DNA from 4 places in the Petrocella sp. genome. Region 4 is predicted to be linked to each of the others. Evidence: predicted binding sites of a transcription regulator. Region 4 holds the regulator's gene; each other region holds the start of a gene.
What was found. The regulator Rex, encoded in region 4, represses fermentation and respiration genes when NADH is low (regulators of the CRP and FNR family bind a similar motif). The targets are predictions, from matches to a motif close to ATTGTTAANTANTTAACAAT.
Positions count from the first base shown of each region.

Region 1 (4,218 bases), on a different contig from region 4:
TGTAGTTGGTTCTCCACGTTCACCTTCCATTGAGTGAATCAATGCTGTTTCTTCTCCACATACGAATGCTCCTGCGCCGTAAGTCAATTCAATGTCAAATTCAAAGCCTGTTCCCATGATGTCTTGTCCTAGAAGACCATAATCTCTTGCATCACTAATGGCTTTTTCAAGACGTTTAATTGCTAAAGGGTACTCCGCTCGAATATAGACACGACCTTGTGTTGCACCTATTGCATAACCACATATTGCCATTGCTTCAATAACTGAATGTGGGTCACCTTCAAGAATTGAACGGTCCATAAAAGCACCTGGATCACCTTCATCCGCATTACAGATAACATATTTTTGGTCTGCATCATAACCTGCTGCAAATTGCCATTTAAGACCGGTAGGGAATCCTCCACCCCCACGGCCACGTAAACCGGAGTCTTTGATTAATTCGATAACATCTTCCGGTGTCATTTCTGTCAATGCTTTACCTATAGCTTGATACCCATCTCTTGCTATATAATCATCAATAACATCAGGATCAATTAAACCACAGTTTCTAAGGGCAATACGCATTTGCTTCTTATAGAAGTCCATATCCTTAGAATCAAATATAGTTTCTTTTGTATCAGGGTTGACATAAAGCAACCTTTCAACTTTTCTTCCTTTGACACAATGTTCAGTAATCATTTCTTCTGCGTCTTCCGGTTTAACTTGAACGTAAAATGTATTGTCAGGTAATATTTTAACGACAGGTCCTTTTTCGCAGAAACCAAAACAACCGGTTGTCAAAACTTGTACATCATCACTAAGATTGTTTGCTACAATAGCTTTTTCAAGATTCGTTACAATACCGTCCGCTTCGGCAGATTTACATCCTGTACCACCGCAAACCAGTACTTGTATTTTATAGTTAGCCATTTTTTAACCTCCTAACCTATTTTATTCAATTGTTTTATGGGTTTGTGGTATGATTCCGTCTACTAAAGTGCCTTCAACTATATGCTTTTCTATGATTTCCAGTGCCTTTTTTTGATCAACATTACCATAGACCACACCGTCTTGACCCGGTTGAACGACTTCTATTGTTGGCTCTGCATAACAATAACCCATACATCCTGTTTGCGTGACAACAACATTTTCTACGCCTTTTGCCGCACACTCATCTATGATATAGGTCATGATTTCTCTTGCTCCTGAAGCAATACCGCAAGTAGCCATGGCTACTCTCACTTTTACCAGGTTATCACTATTTTCACCTTTTTCTCTTAAGGCTACTTGAGATTGAACATCCTCTTTGATCTTTTTTAGATCTGCAAATGATTTTATTTTCGCCATCTGAATGCCTCCTTTATGATTTAGTAGTTGCTGATGATTTTTTTAACGTCTTCCACAGTTACACGACCATATACTTTTTCGCCTACCAATACAACCGGCGCAAGTCCACAAGCACCCACACAACGTAAAGCGTCAAGTGAAAACTTACCGTCTGCAGTGGTTTCGCCTATCTTTATACCCAACTCTTTCATAAATGCATCTTGTACCTTTTCTGCCCCTCTTACATAACAAGCAGTTCCCATACAAATAGCGATTGGATTTTCCCCTTTTGGTTCCATCGTGAAGTATGAATAGAAACTTACGACGCCAAAAACCTTAGCCGTTGATAAGTCCAACTTTTTAGCTATGAATTTCTGTACTTCCTCCGGTAAAAATCCGAAAATACTTTGTGCCTTGTGTAAGACACGAATAAGTTCGCCTTTTGTAGAAGGCATTGAATCAATATACTGTTCTAATTCATTAAATTTTTCAACAGTTAATTCAGTGTTAACAGCCATAATTTACCTCCTTAAGTATAATATTAAATAAAGTTATCTGTGTTACACTACATTTAAACTAAATCTGCTTTTTACAATATAGTTAAATCATTAACAATCTTGATAGCGAAAAATGCAGATTATGTCTCTATATTATTTTGAAGGTTTACTTCAAATAATAGTTCAATTAGGGGATTTTAGTTTTGTCAGTATCGCTTTAAGTGTTTTTTCTGATACATCGATGGTCTTTTTGCAACTACCTATATAGCCTAAATCATGTGCATCTGAGTTCTGTATAACTTGATGATTTGGATATTCTTTTATATAGAAATCTATTGCATTATGTCTAGAAATCTCTAAAGTCGGAAAATCAATGTTCTCAGGTATCATACCTAAGTTTGAGATAATACTATAGCTTGGTCGGTCTATATGGGCCGGAATGCACACCCCGTCATGATCAAGACATACCTCCACCACTTGTTCAAGGGATAAATCACATGCAAACGAAAGCAATCGATTGTTGGTTCCTATCGGATCGTCCTCATCATTAAACAGTATTTGTTCACCGAATATTTTACGATTATTCGGCCTATTGGGTAAGTGGTTATATACAATATCTTGTACCTTATTTGCTTGCTCAAGTGTTGGAAAAAGACAGACAAGATGGACTTCCTCTCTTGATTCTATCTCCATGCCAGGTATGACAATCAAATCAGATTTTAATGCAACCTTCATAACAGCTTCCACATTTTCACAGGTATTATGATCTGTTATAGCTATTACATCTACACCACATAGCTTTGACATATTAACGATATTATTTGGTGTCATGTCTTCATGACCACAGGGTGATAACGCCGTATGAATATGTAAATCATAAGAAATTTTCATAAGACCTCTCACTTTTCGTTAAATTATTGTCAATTTAAGCACAACATAGTTAATTATAGCAGATTATGTATATACTGTAAACAAATTTATCTTTTTTTAATGAATAAAACCCTTATAAATCAAGGTTTCACTCATTAAAATGGGACTGATTTTTATTATCATTTAGGATCAAACTTATCTTACTTAGATCGTATTCATTTTTTCTCAAAATCTATATGCTTTTTTAAAACCTTTTTTAAAAATTGTCCCGTGTATGACAAATCAATGTCAGCAACTTCTTCCGGTGTTCCAATGGCAACAATGCTTCCTCCTCGATCGCCGCCTTCCGGCCCTAGGTCAATAACATAATCTGTTGTTTTAATTACCTCCAAATTATGTTCTATGACAATCACCGTATTACCGGAATCTACTAAAGATTGAAGGATTTTAATAAGTTTGTGGACATCTGCAAAATGTAATCCTGTTGTTGGTTCATCTAATATATAGACTGTTTTACCTGTACTTCTTTTACTCAACTCTGTTGCTAATTTTACTCTTTGAGCTTCTCCACCGGATAGAGTTGTAGAGGGTTGACCTAATTTAATATAGGATAATCCTACATCATTAAGGCAGTCTAATTTTCTTCTGACTTTGGGTATATGTTCGAAAAAATGTATCGCATCTTCAACCGTCATATCTAAGACTTCTGAGATGTTTTTCCCTTTATATTTGATTTCTAAGGTTTCTCTATTGTATCTTTTACCATGACACACTTCACAAGGAACATAAATATCTGGAAGAAAATGCATTTCTATCTTATTGATACCGTCACCCCGACAAGCTTCACAACGTCCACCCTTCACATTGAAACTAAACCTACCTTTTTGATAACCTTTCATTTTGGCATCCACGGTTTTTGCAAAGATATCTCGAATTGGATCAAATAGTCCTGTATAAGTTGCCGGATTAGACCTAGGCGTTCTTCCAATTGGAGATTGATCAATATCAATGACTTTATCAAGGTATTCAAGACCTTGAATATCTTCATGCCTACCCGGCTTCATTTTAGCTCTATTTAGATCTCTTGCTAATCTCTTATAGAGAATTTCATTAATCAAGGAGCTTTTACCCGAACCGGAGACGCCTGTTACTGCCGTCAAAACACCAAGAGGTATGCTAACATCAATATTTTTCAGATTATTTTCAGATGCGCCCTTCACTACTAGCCAATCAACACCGACCGGACGTCTTTTTTTAGGAACAGCTATTCTTCTTCTCCCACTTAAGTAAGCACCCGTTATTGATTCTTTGTGTGCCATTATCTCCTCAGCAGTTCCAACAGCAACAATTTCTCCACCATGGACACCGGCTTTAGGGCCAATATCTACAACACAATCCGCTTCAAACATTGTATCTTCATCATGCTCTACAACAATTAAAGTGTTTCCCATATCTCTTAGATGTTTTAATGTAGACAGTAATCTAACATTGTCTCTTTGATGAAGGCCAATAGACGGCTCGTCAAGAATATAAACAACACCGACTA
Region 1 covers NZ_JCBCDA010000005.1:26,855-31,072, forward strand. The annotation lists gene AC6F8J_RS00690 (NADH-ubiquinone oxidoreductase-F iron-sulfur binding region domain-containing protein) at 1-909, opposite strand, end outside; gene AC6F8J_RS00695 ((2Fe-2S) ferredoxin domain-containing protein) at 931-1,326, opposite strand; gene AC6F8J_RS00700 (NAD(P)H-dependent oxidoreductase subunit E) at 1,347-1,823, opposite strand; gene AC6F8J_RS00705 (PHP domain-containing protein) at 1,986-2,693, opposite strand; gene uvrA (excinuclease ABC subunit UvrA) at 2,888-4,218, opposite strand, start outside.
Region 1: the regulator Rex is predicted to act here: its motif matches at 1,902-1,921, upstream of AC6F8J_RS00700 (NAD(P)H-dependent oxidoreductase subunit E).

Region 2 (4,218 bases), on a different contig from region 4:
CTTGAAGTGACACATGTCAGAAAATTGGATGACAATATGATGGTGGCTTTGACTAAAATGGAACAGATTGATGATTTACACAAAACATTACCTCGAATTGATTGTGGATCTTGTGGCGCTCCAACGTGTAAGGCTTTTGCTGAAGATGTCGTTAGAGGAGATGCAATTATTGAAGACTGTATTTTTATGTTAAGAGAAAAGGTAAGGTCCATGGCAGAGGAAATGATGTCACTTAGTGGTATTTTACCACCTTCCATTGATCAGAATAGGAGAGAATCATGACCATAAACGATGTTCAAAAAATACTAGATGCAACTGTAGTGACCCAATCAATTTATGAGAATAATAGTGTTCAATCAGGATTTGTTGGCGACTTGCTAAGTATTGTTATGGGAAAAGCGAAAGAGCAGTGCGCATGGATTACCATACAAGGCCACATTAATATCATCGCAGTCGGTACCTTGATTAATGTTGCTTGTATTATTGTTACCGAAGGCTTTAAAGTGGACGAAGATGCTATTTCAAAAGCAAATGAAGAAGATATTGTTATTATGACGACGCACTTATCCTCTTATGAATCAGCTGCCTTATTGTCTAAAAACGGTTTGGAATAGGTGTAATCTTATGAAAGAATTGTCCATGCATATATTAGATATTGCAACCAATAGTGTTCGTGGTGGTGCGAGTCAAATTCTTATATCCGTCTCTGAGGACATATACAATAATGAATTTCGCTTTGATATACAAGACAATGGAAAAGGTATTCCAGATGAGATTCTAAGTACGATCAGGAATCCTTTCACCACATCACGTACCCTTCGGAAAGTGGGTCTAGGTATACCATTATTAGATGAAAACTGTCGTCTATGTGATGGTTATTTGAAGATTGAGTCTCAAGTTAATTGTGGTACAAGGCTAAAATCTATGATGGTATATGACCACATTGATCGTCCTCCTATGGGTGATATTGTAAATACAATAATCGGACTCATCACTTCCAATGAGAACATTGATATTTGTTATAGGCATAACTATAATGAAAATAGCTTTGAAGTCAGTACGAAAGCTTTGCAGGAAGCTTTGGAAGATGTGCCTTTAACTTCAATAAGTGTAATACAATGGTTGAAAGAATATCTAACTGAATCTCTTGATGAGCTTCGAGAATAACAATAAATAATGGTTAAAGTGTTAAATTAAAAAACAAACAAAATAAAGGCACAATCCGATGGTAAAGTTAAGACGATAATGGATTGATTGTTTCCTGAATTTGTTTTTTATAAATACAGTATGTATACATAATACGCTGTAAAGTCATGTATAATGAGTCTTGGAGAAATTAAACATGATTCGTAACATTGTCAACTATGTATCAATTGTTGTGGTGAAAGTCCATTTGTATTATTATATGTACTGAGCCATGATGCATTGTATATGGGTTTAAAGACTCAAGTTAATAATAAGTCTAGGGCAGTTTTAGTTTGTAAATCAAACAGTTGCAAATAAAAACAGAATGGAGGTTGCCTATGGCAGCATTTACTTTCAAACGTGGAATTCATCCACCGGATCACAAAGAATCAACGAATCAAAAACCCATAAAAATATTAAAGCCGATTGGAGATCTAATTTTTCCAATGGCACAACATATTGGGGCACCATGTGAACCTATTGTCAAAAAAGGTGATCGTGTTTTATTAGGACAAAAAATCGCTGATTCAGAAGCATTTGTTTCTTCACCAATCTTTAGTAGTGTTTCAGGGACCGTCAAGTCCATAGAAGAAGTGGAACACCCTAATGGGTTTAAGTGCAAGGGTATTATTATTGAAAATGATCATCTCTATGAAGATGATCCAAGTTTGAATCAAGCTCATGATTATAAGAACCTGACAAACGAAGAGCTATTAGGGATTATTAAAAATGCGGGCATTGTAGGTATGGGAGGCGCGACCTTCCCAACCCATATAAAGCTTTCACCACCACCGGATAAAAAAATTGATTATATCATTTTAAATGGTGCTGAATGTGAGCCTTATTTGACGTCAGATCATCGTATTATGTTAGAAGAAACAGATCGTCTGATTGCCGGCCTTAAAGTTTTACTAAGTATGTTTAAAGATGCTAAGGGGATTATTGGTATTGAGGCAAATAAACCAGATGCTATCAAAAAAGTAACAGAAGCAGCTAAAGCAGAGCCGCGTATTGATGTGATTACATTACATACGAAGTACCCGCAAGGTGCTGAAAAACAACTCATATATGCAGCAACAAAAAGAGAAGTACCCTCTGGAAAACTACCTTTTGAAGTTGGGTGCATCGTTCAAAATGTGGATACCATTGTTGCCATTCATAGAGCGGTTGATCGTGGACGACCTTTAACGCGCAGGATTGTTACAGTTACAGGTGATGCTATTAAAGAACCTCAAAACTTTAAAGTTAGACTGGGTACCAGTTATAAGGAACTGATTGAAGCTGCAGGCGGTTTTGTTGAAGAGCCGGCCAAAATCATTTCCGGTGGACCTATGATGGGTTTTGCTATGTATACCATGGATGTTCCGATTATAAAAGGTTCTTCTTCCATTCTATGCTTAACGAAAAAAGCCATAGCAACAGAAGATGAGAGTAATTGTATGCGTTGTGGTAAATGTGTTAGCGCATGTCCAATGGGTCTTTTACCTTTTGAATTAAATAAATTTGCATTGGCACAGGTTGAAGATGAATTTGAGGCGTATAACGGTATGGATTGTATGGAATGCGGTGCATGTTCTTATATTTGTCCATCGAAAAGGCATTTACTCCAGTCCTTTAGGACAACCAAGAAACAAATCCTTACAAACAGAAGAAAATCTTAGGAGGCTCATATGTCAGATATGTATATAATTTCTTCATCACCGCATATTAAATCAAGAGATTCGATTCAAAAAACGATGTTAGATGTTTTAATTGCTTTGTCACCCGCTGCCTTTTTTGCAATTTATTATTTTGGTGTCGGTGCCTTTAGTACAATCGTTGTTTGTATCCTATCTAGTGTTTTTGCGGAATGGGGTTATACAAAACTAATGAAACAAAAAAACACTGCAATGGATTTATCTGCTGCTGTAACTGGGTTGCTGCTGGCACTTAACTTACCAAGTTCTATTCCATGGTGGGTTTCAGTTATGGGTAGTTTCTTTGCTATTATCATTGTCAAACAACTTTTTGGTGGCCTAGGACAAAATTTTATGAACCCTGCTTTGGCTGCGAGAGCTTTTCTCTTGATTTCTTTCACGGGTCTAATGACCACATGGGGATTTGTAGATGGCGTTAGTGCTGCAACACCACTTGGGATTATTAAAGAAGGTGGGCAGATGATGCCGCCACTTTTTGATACCTTTATTGGTACAATACCAGGTTCTTTAGGTGAGACTTCAGCCCTTGCTTTAATAATTGGTGGTCTGTATTTGATGGCAAGAAAAGTGATTTCATGGCGTATACCCACCATTTATATTGCTACGACGGCCATTATGGTTCTGTTATTTGGAGGAAAAGGTTTTGATTTGACTTTTTTAGGCTATCATATTTTTTCGGGTGGATTGATGATTGGTGCCTTTTTTATGGCAACAGATTATGCCTCCTCACCAACGACTCCAAAAGGACAAATCATTATGGGCTTAGGATGTGGTTTGCTGACAGCTCTAATTCGACTTTTCGGGGGGTATCCTGAAGGTGTATCATTTGCAATCTTGATTATGAATCTTTTTGTACCACTTATTGATAAATACACAGTTCCAAAATCATTTGGGGAGGTGGCAAAATAATGGCTAAACAATCAGACAACATCATTAAAAATGCTATGATTCTATTCATGATTACTGTGATTGCTGGAACACTACTTGGGTTAACTTATGAAGTTACCAAAGAACCAATTCGTATACAGCAAGAAAAACTCAAAAATAACGCATTAAAAGCCGTCGTTTTTGAGGCTACTGAATTTTCATTAATTGATTTAGAAGAAGGTTCTAGTGAACAAGGCATTGTAAATCTGTATGAAGCGACAAAAGATGGTGCAATAATTGGTTATGCTTTTGAGATGACGGCAACAGAAGGTTATGGAGGCAATATAGCTTTAATGGTCGGTATCGGCATGGATGATCAAATACTTGGTGTCGATGTCATTCGACATAATGAAACACCGGGTCTTGGTGCAAAGATTACAGAATTAGCCTTCAAATCTGAATTCGAGGG
Region 2 covers NZ_JCBCDA010000110.1:105,832-110,049, forward strand. The annotation lists gene AC6F8J_RS12395 ([Fe-Fe] hydrogenase large subunit C-terminal domain-containing protein) at 1-282, shown strand, start outside; gene AC6F8J_RS12400 (DRTGG domain-containing protein) at 279-614, shown strand; gene AC6F8J_RS12405 (ATP-binding protein) at 625-1,167, shown strand; gene rsxC (electron transport complex subunit RsxC) at 1,524-2,846, shown strand; gene AC6F8J_RS12415 (RnfABCDGE type electron transport complex subunit D) at 2,856-3,791, shown strand; gene AC6F8J_RS12420 (RnfABCDGE type electron transport complex subunit G) at 3,791-4,218, shown strand, end outside.
Region 2: the regulator Rex is predicted to act here: its motif matches at 1,355-1,374, upstream of rsxC (electron transport complex subunit RsxC).

Region 3 (4,218 bases), on a different contig from region 4:
CACCTAAACATCCATTCACACAAGCCAAACATTCAATAAAATCAACATCTAACTTATTGTTTTCAACTCTTTCTAAGATGGTAATGACATTTTCAATACCATCAACAGCAACCAAATTATAGACTTTTGAAGCAAGACCTTCTCCACCACTGGCAGCCCATCCAATTCCATTAGCTGAACTCATTTGAATGATTTCAATATCTTCCGGTTTCAGTTTATTAATAACCGGTATTAACTCTAAGTATATGTCTTTCATAGATATAACACCATCAACATCGCTGGTTTTAATTGTTTGAGGTTGTCTGCTATTGGTAACTTTTGCTGCGCATGGTGTTATAAAGAAAATACCGATATCTTTACTTGCAAGTCCCTGATCCATCAGATATTGTCTGGCGTAACGAGCTATAGCCTCTTTAGGTGAAATGATCGGCATAACATTATCAATTAATGAAGGGAAACGCATTTGTATTAACTTGACAATGGCTGGACATGCCGAAGATATAACTGGACGATTGATTTTACCTTCATTCAAAAGCTGTTGGCTATATGCAGTAACAACTTCTGCCGCTTTTGCAACCTCAAAAACTTCATCAAATCCAATTTTCTTAAGTGCTGTAAGCACGATATTAGGATTTCTAAGCTTTTTAAACTGAGTATATAGGGTTGGTGCCGGTATTGCAACCTTATATTTGAATTTGTTGATTTTATCCAGAGGATCGGTTAGTGCTCGTTTAGCATGACTTTTACAAACACGAATACACATACCGCAATCAATACAAAGTTCATCTGTAATTTCTGCTTTTGAATGTCTGACACGAATGGCTTCTGTTGGACAACGCTTGATACAATCCGTACAACCTATGCAACGATTCTTATCAAGGGTTACTGAATGGTAATTTCCCATAACATGATGCCTCCTATAGAACTCTTTATGACAATGACGCAACTACTAACACAATTTTTTCTTAAGCTTGTTCAGGATAGAGCTTTACTGTAATTTCAACCGTTGTTCCTTTACCTGGTTCTGATTCGATTTGAAGAATATCGGCATGTTTTTTCATATTGGCAAGCCCCATACCTGCACCAAATCCCATTTCTCTAGCCAATCTGGATGCAGTCGAGTAACCGGCCTTCATAGCAAGCTCAATATTTTCGATACCTGGTCCTTCATCTTTTAGAACTACATGTACATGATCTGGCATAATCTCAGCATCTATAACGCCGCCATGGGCATGAATAACCATATTGATCTCGGCTTCATACATGGCAACGGATATCTTCCTAATAATTTCCGGTTGTATAGCAAGTTGTTTTAAGACTTTTTTCACCTTACTGGAAGCCACACCTGCAGAAATAAACTCACCACCTTCAACATCAAAATGTAAGTTCATTATGGGCAATCTCCTCTCCTATAAGGCCGTTCTTAAACAAAAGACCTGAAGCGGTAAATAATGAGTGCTTGGTCGTCATTATCACGATGTCTCGACGATTGGCCATCTCAATTAAATCCGACCCAGGTTCTTTACCTCTTACTATGACAATTGCTTTTATATCTAACATTTCAGCGGTTCTTATAACTTGAGGATGAACCAAGCCTGTTAACAGAACAATGTTATTTTGTACATAAGCTAAAACATCACTCATTAAGTCACAACCATAACCAAAATCAATTTCTTGATTCATATCACCCTTGCCTGCAATGACTTGTGCGTCTAGAATCTCTTTAATTCGAGTAAGATGCATTCCATTACCTCCATCGTTATCATTTTAACAATCATTATCATTTACAAAGAACATTTTGTCCATTCATATGACATTGTATAACCTATGGACGTAATAGTCAAGAATATTATATGATTTTCACAAAAAAGAAGCTCATTAGGAAAGTCTTAGAAAAGATATATTGCAAAGAACTTTCCAGTAGAAAACAATTTAACTATCGCCTCTTATCAAGTTCTTTATATATATCTTCCCAATTAGCACCTTTTTCTACCATAAGTACGGTTAAATGGTATAACAAATCTGATATTTCATAAACCATTTCTTCTTTACCTTCATTTTTTGCACCAATAATAATTTCTGCCGTTTCTTCTCCGACTTTTTTTAAGATTTTATCAATCCCTTTTTCAAAAAGATAATTGGTATACGAACCCTCTTTAGGATTAACCTTTCGATCCATGACTACATCAAAGACACCACTTAAGACATCTTTTTGCTTAAAGGTATCGACTTCCAAATAGTCACCCTCATTCTTATCTAAATATCTATAGAAGCATGAATAAGCACCTGTATGGCATGCGTTACCTTCTTGGTGTACTTTAAGAAGCAACGTATCTTGATCACAATCGAGTGCAATTTCTTTAACTGTTTGATAATGACCGGATGTTTCGCCTTTAATCCATAAGGATTTACGGCTTCTGCTATAGAAAGTGGCTTTACCGGTTTCAATCGTTTTCGTATAAGCTTCTTCATTCATGTAGGCCATCATAAGCACTTGGCTTGTCATATAATCTTGCACTATAGCAGGAAGTAGACCGTCTTCCCCAAGTTTGAAATCATTAAAATTCATAATATTCTCCTATCTTCTTACAGGTATATTTTGATTATGTAAATAGTTTTTTAAATCAACTATTTCCATTTCTTTAAAGTGAAATAAAGATGCGGCGAGCGCTGCATCTGCCAGACCCTCTGTCAAAACGTCTGAAAAATGTTTCATTGTACCGGCACCACCGGATGCTATCACAGGAATGCCCACAGCTTCACTTACTGCTTTGGTCAATTGTACATCAAACCCGGCTTTTGTACCATCACAATCCATACTGGTTAATAGAATTTCCCCTGCGCCAAGAGCTTCTGCTTTTTTTGCCCACTCAATGGCATCTATATGTTTATTAATTCTACCACCATTAATATAGACATCCCATGATTTACGTTTATCGTTTCGTTTTGCGTCCATAGCGAGAACCACACATTGACTTCCGTATTTTAAAGCGGCTTCTTTAATGAGCTCCGGACGATTTACGGCCGCAGAATTAACAGCAACCTTGTCAGCGCCTGCCAGCAACATAGCTCTAAAATCTTCAACTGTTCGAATGCCGCCTCCTACTGTTAAAGGGATAAAAATCTCCTTTGCGGTTTTCTTTACCACATCCACAATGGTATCACGCCCTTCATGAGAGGCTGTTATGTCCAGAAAAACAATTTCGTCTGCCATACTTTTATTATATGCTTTGGCAACTTCTACAGGATCACCTGCATCTATGATGTTTATAAACTGAACACCTTTAACAACTCTGCCTTTATCAACATCTAAGCAAGGTATGATTCTTTTTGATAACATAGGGTCACCTACTTTCAAATTGTCGAATAGCCTTTTTCAGATTAATGGCTTTTGTGTATAGGGCTTTTCCAATAATGACACCTTCCGCCTGAATTTGAGATACTTTCTCTAGGTCTTCATAATTAGAGACGCCACCTGAAGCAATGATAGTCATACCAGTTTCTTGAATCAACTGCCTGGTCTGTTCAATATTCGGACCCAACATCATCCCATCTTTAGCAATATCGGTGTAGATTATGGTAGTTATACCCATGGATTTAACCTTCAAGCATAAATCAAGAGCGGATATGTCACTTACTTGCTCCCAACCGTGAATGGCCACCATACCGTCTTTTGCATCAATACCTACTACGATGGCCTCGTGACCGAATCTATTTACTGCTTCTGAAACAAGCTCCGAATTTTTGATGGCCACTGTGCCTAAAATGACCCTTGTAATCCCAACAGACAACCGTTCTTCAATGTCTTGAAGTGATCTTATTCCGCCACCAGTTTGCACAGGTATTTTAACGCTTTTTACAATATTAGAGATGGTCTCTCTGTTTTTCCATGTGCCATCTTGTGCGCCATCTAAATCCACAACATGAATGTAATTGGCACCGGCATCTTCCCACTGTTTAGCGACTTGGACGGGGTCCTTATCATACACCGTTTCTTTCTTATAGTCACCTTGCACAAGACGTACTGCCTGACCGTTGATAATATCTATTGCTGGATATAACCTCATAATTGTCCTCTTTCTCGGGTTAAAGTATCAAAAAGATACCGTGAATCTTAATTTTGATATTTTAACCTACCTAGTTTATAAAAAAGCAAAATTTTCTAGAATCTTCAAGCCTACATCACCGCTTTTTTCTGGATGAAATTGTAAGCCGTAT
Region 3 covers NZ_JCBCDA010000110.1:101,480-105,697, reverse strand. The annotation lists gene AC6F8J_RS12395 ([Fe-Fe] hydrogenase large subunit C-terminal domain-containing protein) at 1-904, opposite strand, end outside; gene AC6F8J_RS12390 (ATP-binding protein) at 966-1,391, opposite strand; gene AC6F8J_RS12385 (DRTGG domain-containing protein) at 1,375-1,743, opposite strand; partial or broken gene hisIE (bifunctional phosphoribosyl-AMP cyclohydrolase/phosphoribosyl-ATP diphosphatase HisIE) at 1,937-2,578, opposite strand; gene hisF (imidazole glycerol phosphate synthase subunit HisF) at 2,579-3,340, opposite strand; gene hisA (1-(5-phosphoribosyl)-5-[(5-phosphoribosylamino)methylideneamino]imidazole-4-carboxamide isomerase) at 3,345-4,067, opposite strand; gene hisH (imidazole glycerol phosphate synthase subunit HisH) at 4,143-4,218, opposite strand, start outside.
Region 3: the regulator Rex is predicted to act here: its motif matches at 1,756-1,775, upstream of AC6F8J_RS12385 (DRTGG domain-containing protein).

Region 4 (4,218 bases):
TGCTGTCTTAAGAATTCATCATAATCACCTAAATAGGTTTTGATTTTTTTTTCGGACAAATGCATGACTTTATGGGCGACACGATTGACAAAATAGCGATCGTGAGATATAAACAAGATCGTACCTTGATAACCGATTAACGCATTTTCTAGAACACTCTTTGAAATCAAATCCAAATGGTTAGTAGGCTCGTCCAAAATCAGGAAATTGGCTTCACTCAGCATGAGTTTAACTAAAGTTAAGCGTCCTTTTTCACCACCACTTAGCTTTGAAACATGCTTAAAAACATCATCACTCTTAAAAAGATAGGAAGCTAAGATGTTACGAATTTCTCCTTGCGTGAGTGTAGGGTAGGCGTCAGATATTTCCTCAATTAAGGTATTGTCTGAGTTTAACAATTGATGTTCTTGGTCGTAGTAGCCTATTTTAACTTTTGCACCAAGCTGAATCTGACCAGAATCGGCTTGCATAACTTTATTGATGATTTTAAAAAGGGTTGATTTACCTGATCCGTTATCACCAATGAGTGCAATATGCTCACCTTTTTTTATTTCGAACTGAATATGATCTAGAAGCTCTATACGATCAAAAGATTTACATAGGTCTATGACTTTCATAACATCATGCCCGCTTTCATAACGGGGTTTTAATTGAAGATGCATATCAGCCTGAACTTCCATAGGTCGGTCTAGACGTTCCACTTTTTCTAATAGTTTTTCACGGCTTTCAGCTCTTTTAGCAGACTTTTCTCGATTAAATGAACGTAACTTCTTAATGACATCTTCTTGTTGCTTTATGGTCTTTTGTTGTTGATCATAGTGTTTAGCTTGGATTTCTTTAATATGAGCCTTCTTTTTCATAAAATCAGAGAAATTGCCTTGGTATTCAATGGCTTTACCCATTTCAATCTCTATGGTTTTATTTACAATTTGATCAAGAAAAAAACGATCATGAGAGATGATAAATAAGGTACCTTTATAGGATTGCAAGAATCCCTCTAGCCAGCGAATGGCATCCATATCTAGATGGTTGGTTGGTTCATCTAACATAAGACAGTCGGGATTTAAGATGAGTTCTCTCGCAAGAGCCAGCCTTGTCTTCTGACCACCGGATAGTTTAGACACTTCAAGATCAAAGTCGTCTTGTGAGAAACCTAGACCTTTTAAAACACCTTTGATTAGACTTTCATATTGATAACCATCAATGGATTCAAAAAGATGACGTAATTTAGCATAATCTTCATTAAGTTTATCTAATAAATCAAGATCACCTTCATGAAGATGAATTTTTTCTTCTAAATCGGTAAGTTCATTTTTTATATGAACCAATTGCTCGTTGGCATTGTAAACAGTCTTGTAAAGGGACTGATTTGAATCGGATAATGCATTTTGCTTCAAATAGCCGAATGTTTTACCAGAAGCTTTATAGACAGAACCACGATCAGCTAAAAGTTCACCGGTAAGGATTCTGAAAAGCGTGGTTTTACCGGCACCGTTGATTCCAATGAGTGCTACTTTTTCGCCTTCATTGATAATGAAATTAATATCCTTTAATAAGGTATCTACGATAAATGATTTAGTAATATTTTTACAACTTAATATCATGATTGTATCCTTTCTTTATCTGTGTTTCGACATTATCATACCACTAATTAGAACCATTGAAAAGAAAAAGGAAAGTAAGGTACAAAATAAACAATATACTAATTAGAATTGACAGTTATTTAACAAATAGCTATAATGGTATTAAGATACGGAAGAATGGGGGCCATGATATGTCAGATAAGAGAATATCGACAGCAGTTATAAAAAGATTACCTAGATATTATAGATATCTTGGAGAACTACTTGAGAATGATATCGTTCGAATCTCCTCAAATGAACTAAGTCAACGTATGGATGTTACAGCTTCTCAAATCCGTCAGGATTTAAATAATTTCGGTGGGTTTGGTCAGCAAGGTTATGGGTATAATGTAAGTCACCTGTATAATGAGATTGCGAAGATTTTGGGGCTTGAGAATCACTATAGTGTGATTATAATAGGTTCCGGTAATTTAGGTCAGGCTTTAGCTAATTATACAGATTTTGAAAAGCGTGGTTTTGTTGTAAAAGGACTTTTTGATGTCAACCCAAGATTGGTAGGAATATCTGTTCGGGGTATGGATGTACAAGATATGGATCAACTTAAAGAGTTTGTTGTTGAAAATAACATTGATATAGCCATATTAACCGTCCCAAAAACCAAAGCACCTGCAATAGCCAATGATCTATGCGAATGGGGTATTAGAGGTATATGGAATTTTGCACCTGTTGATTTACAGATTAATAACTATGATGTGGTGGTTGAAAATGTTCACTTATCAGAAAGTCTGATGACTTTGTCTTATCGAATTAAGGATTCTGAGTAATAGTTTGAAATGTAATATACTTGTAATATATTCAATACTTAGTCAAGTTATAATAAGAGATAGGAAATGGTTTGAAGCTGATGGTACTTAGCTTAGAATTTTTTCTATCTTTTTTTACAAATATCTTAGCGTTCCTATTCTACAATGCAACCATCAAATACTATGTTAGGAGTTGTCATGATGGATAAAAAACCTCACATACAGATAAAGAAATCCGAACACATAGTCGTACTTGATCAAAATTGGCATAGTTTATTCACCGGTAAAAAACCATATAAAATAAAAACGTTAGAAAGCCAACTGAACAAACTATTAAAAGAACAGGGTAAGGTTAATACAGAATATAAAGCATACAAAGCTTTGAAAAAAAAGATGATGGATGACATCATTTCAGGTATGTCCCTTGCTTTTGACGATAAGCACGCAGAAGGCACAAAGGAACTGGAAAAAAAGCATAAGCATATTCAAGAGATTAATGGTAAGTTTGATGCCTATGAAAAGAGAAAACAAGAACTACCTCATGAAATAGAAAAAGTGAATCAAACCTTGCTTAAAGAAAGCATGATTATTTTCTATGAGCGTATGATACATAATAAAGAAAAGAAAAGAAGACTTGAATCTGAAATTCAGACCATACATGATAAAGTCAAAGAACTTGTTGGTAAAAAAGAAGATTTGGATGAAGAGAATACAAGGCTTTATGAATTCATACATGATTTAGCCGGTTTAGAAGTTATTGAACAATTGGATGCACATTACTTCGGAGGTGAAGAATGATTGTTGGCATAGGTAATGATATGATAGAAATAGAACGAATCCTTAAAGCAGTATCTAGGCCAAAATTTTTAATGAGATATTTTACAAAAGCGGAACTTAATCTATTTAGGGATAGAAAAATGAACCCATCTACCATTGCAGCAAATTTTTCTATCAAAGAAGCTGTAACCAAAGTCTTTGGGACAGGGTTTAGAGAGTTTGGTCTAAAAGATGTAGAAATATTAAGAAATGAACTTGGAAGACCCTATATTAAGTTGTACGGACAGGCAAAAGAGATGGAAAAGCAAATGGGAATCGACAAATGGCACATTACAGTTTCACATACGAAATCAATGGTTTCCGTTGTTGTATTGGGAGAGAAATATGATTGTAGCAAAGAGTAATCAAGTGGCACTGATGGATCAGACAACAATCAAAGATTATGCAATCCCTGGGATAGTTTTAATGGAGCATGCAGCTATGGCTGTGTGTGATGAGGTCCCTAAAAATCGCAAGTCAATACTGGTTGTGTGTGGCGTTGGCAATAATGGCGGAGATGGCTTTGCCATTGCCAGAATTTTGATTCAGAGGGGCGAAAAGGTAACAGTTCTTGGTGTTGGCAATCCCTTACATCTTAAAAATGATGCAAAAATTATGTACGATAGTTTAGCTCATATTGAAACCGGGCTTTTTTGGTATGAAGTTTGCAGTGAAAAAAAATTAGATCACTTATTTCAAAACTGTGATATTATTGTGGATGCTATTTTTGGTACAGGTTGCAATCGTGAGGTTTCTGAGGGTTATCTAGAAGTCATAGAGAGAATAAATAAAAAGAAGGCATATGTCATTAGTGTAGATATACCATCCGGTGTTAATAGTGATAATGGAAAAATCATGGGCGCGTGCGTAAAGGCAAGTTTGACGGTTACATTCACCTTACCAAAACTTGGCAATATCCTGTACCCAGGTGCAAAAGCAAGTGAACGACTCAAGGTTGTTGACATAGGGATACCGCAGAAAGTGTTGGAGGGTTTTGTTTTTGAATACGAAACCAT
Region 4 covers NZ_JCBCDA010000066.1:4,057-8,274, reverse strand. The annotation lists gene AC6F8J_RS07595 (ATP-binding cassette domain-containing protein) at 1-1,604, opposite strand, end outside; gene AC6F8J_RS07590 (redox-sensing transcriptional repressor Rex) at 1,775-2,407, shown strand; gene AC6F8J_RS07585 (hypothetical protein) at 2,588-3,184, shown strand; gene acpS (holo-ACP synthase) at 3,181-3,567, shown strand; gene AC6F8J_RS07575 (NAD(P)H-hydrate dehydratase) at 3,548-4,218, shown strand, end outside.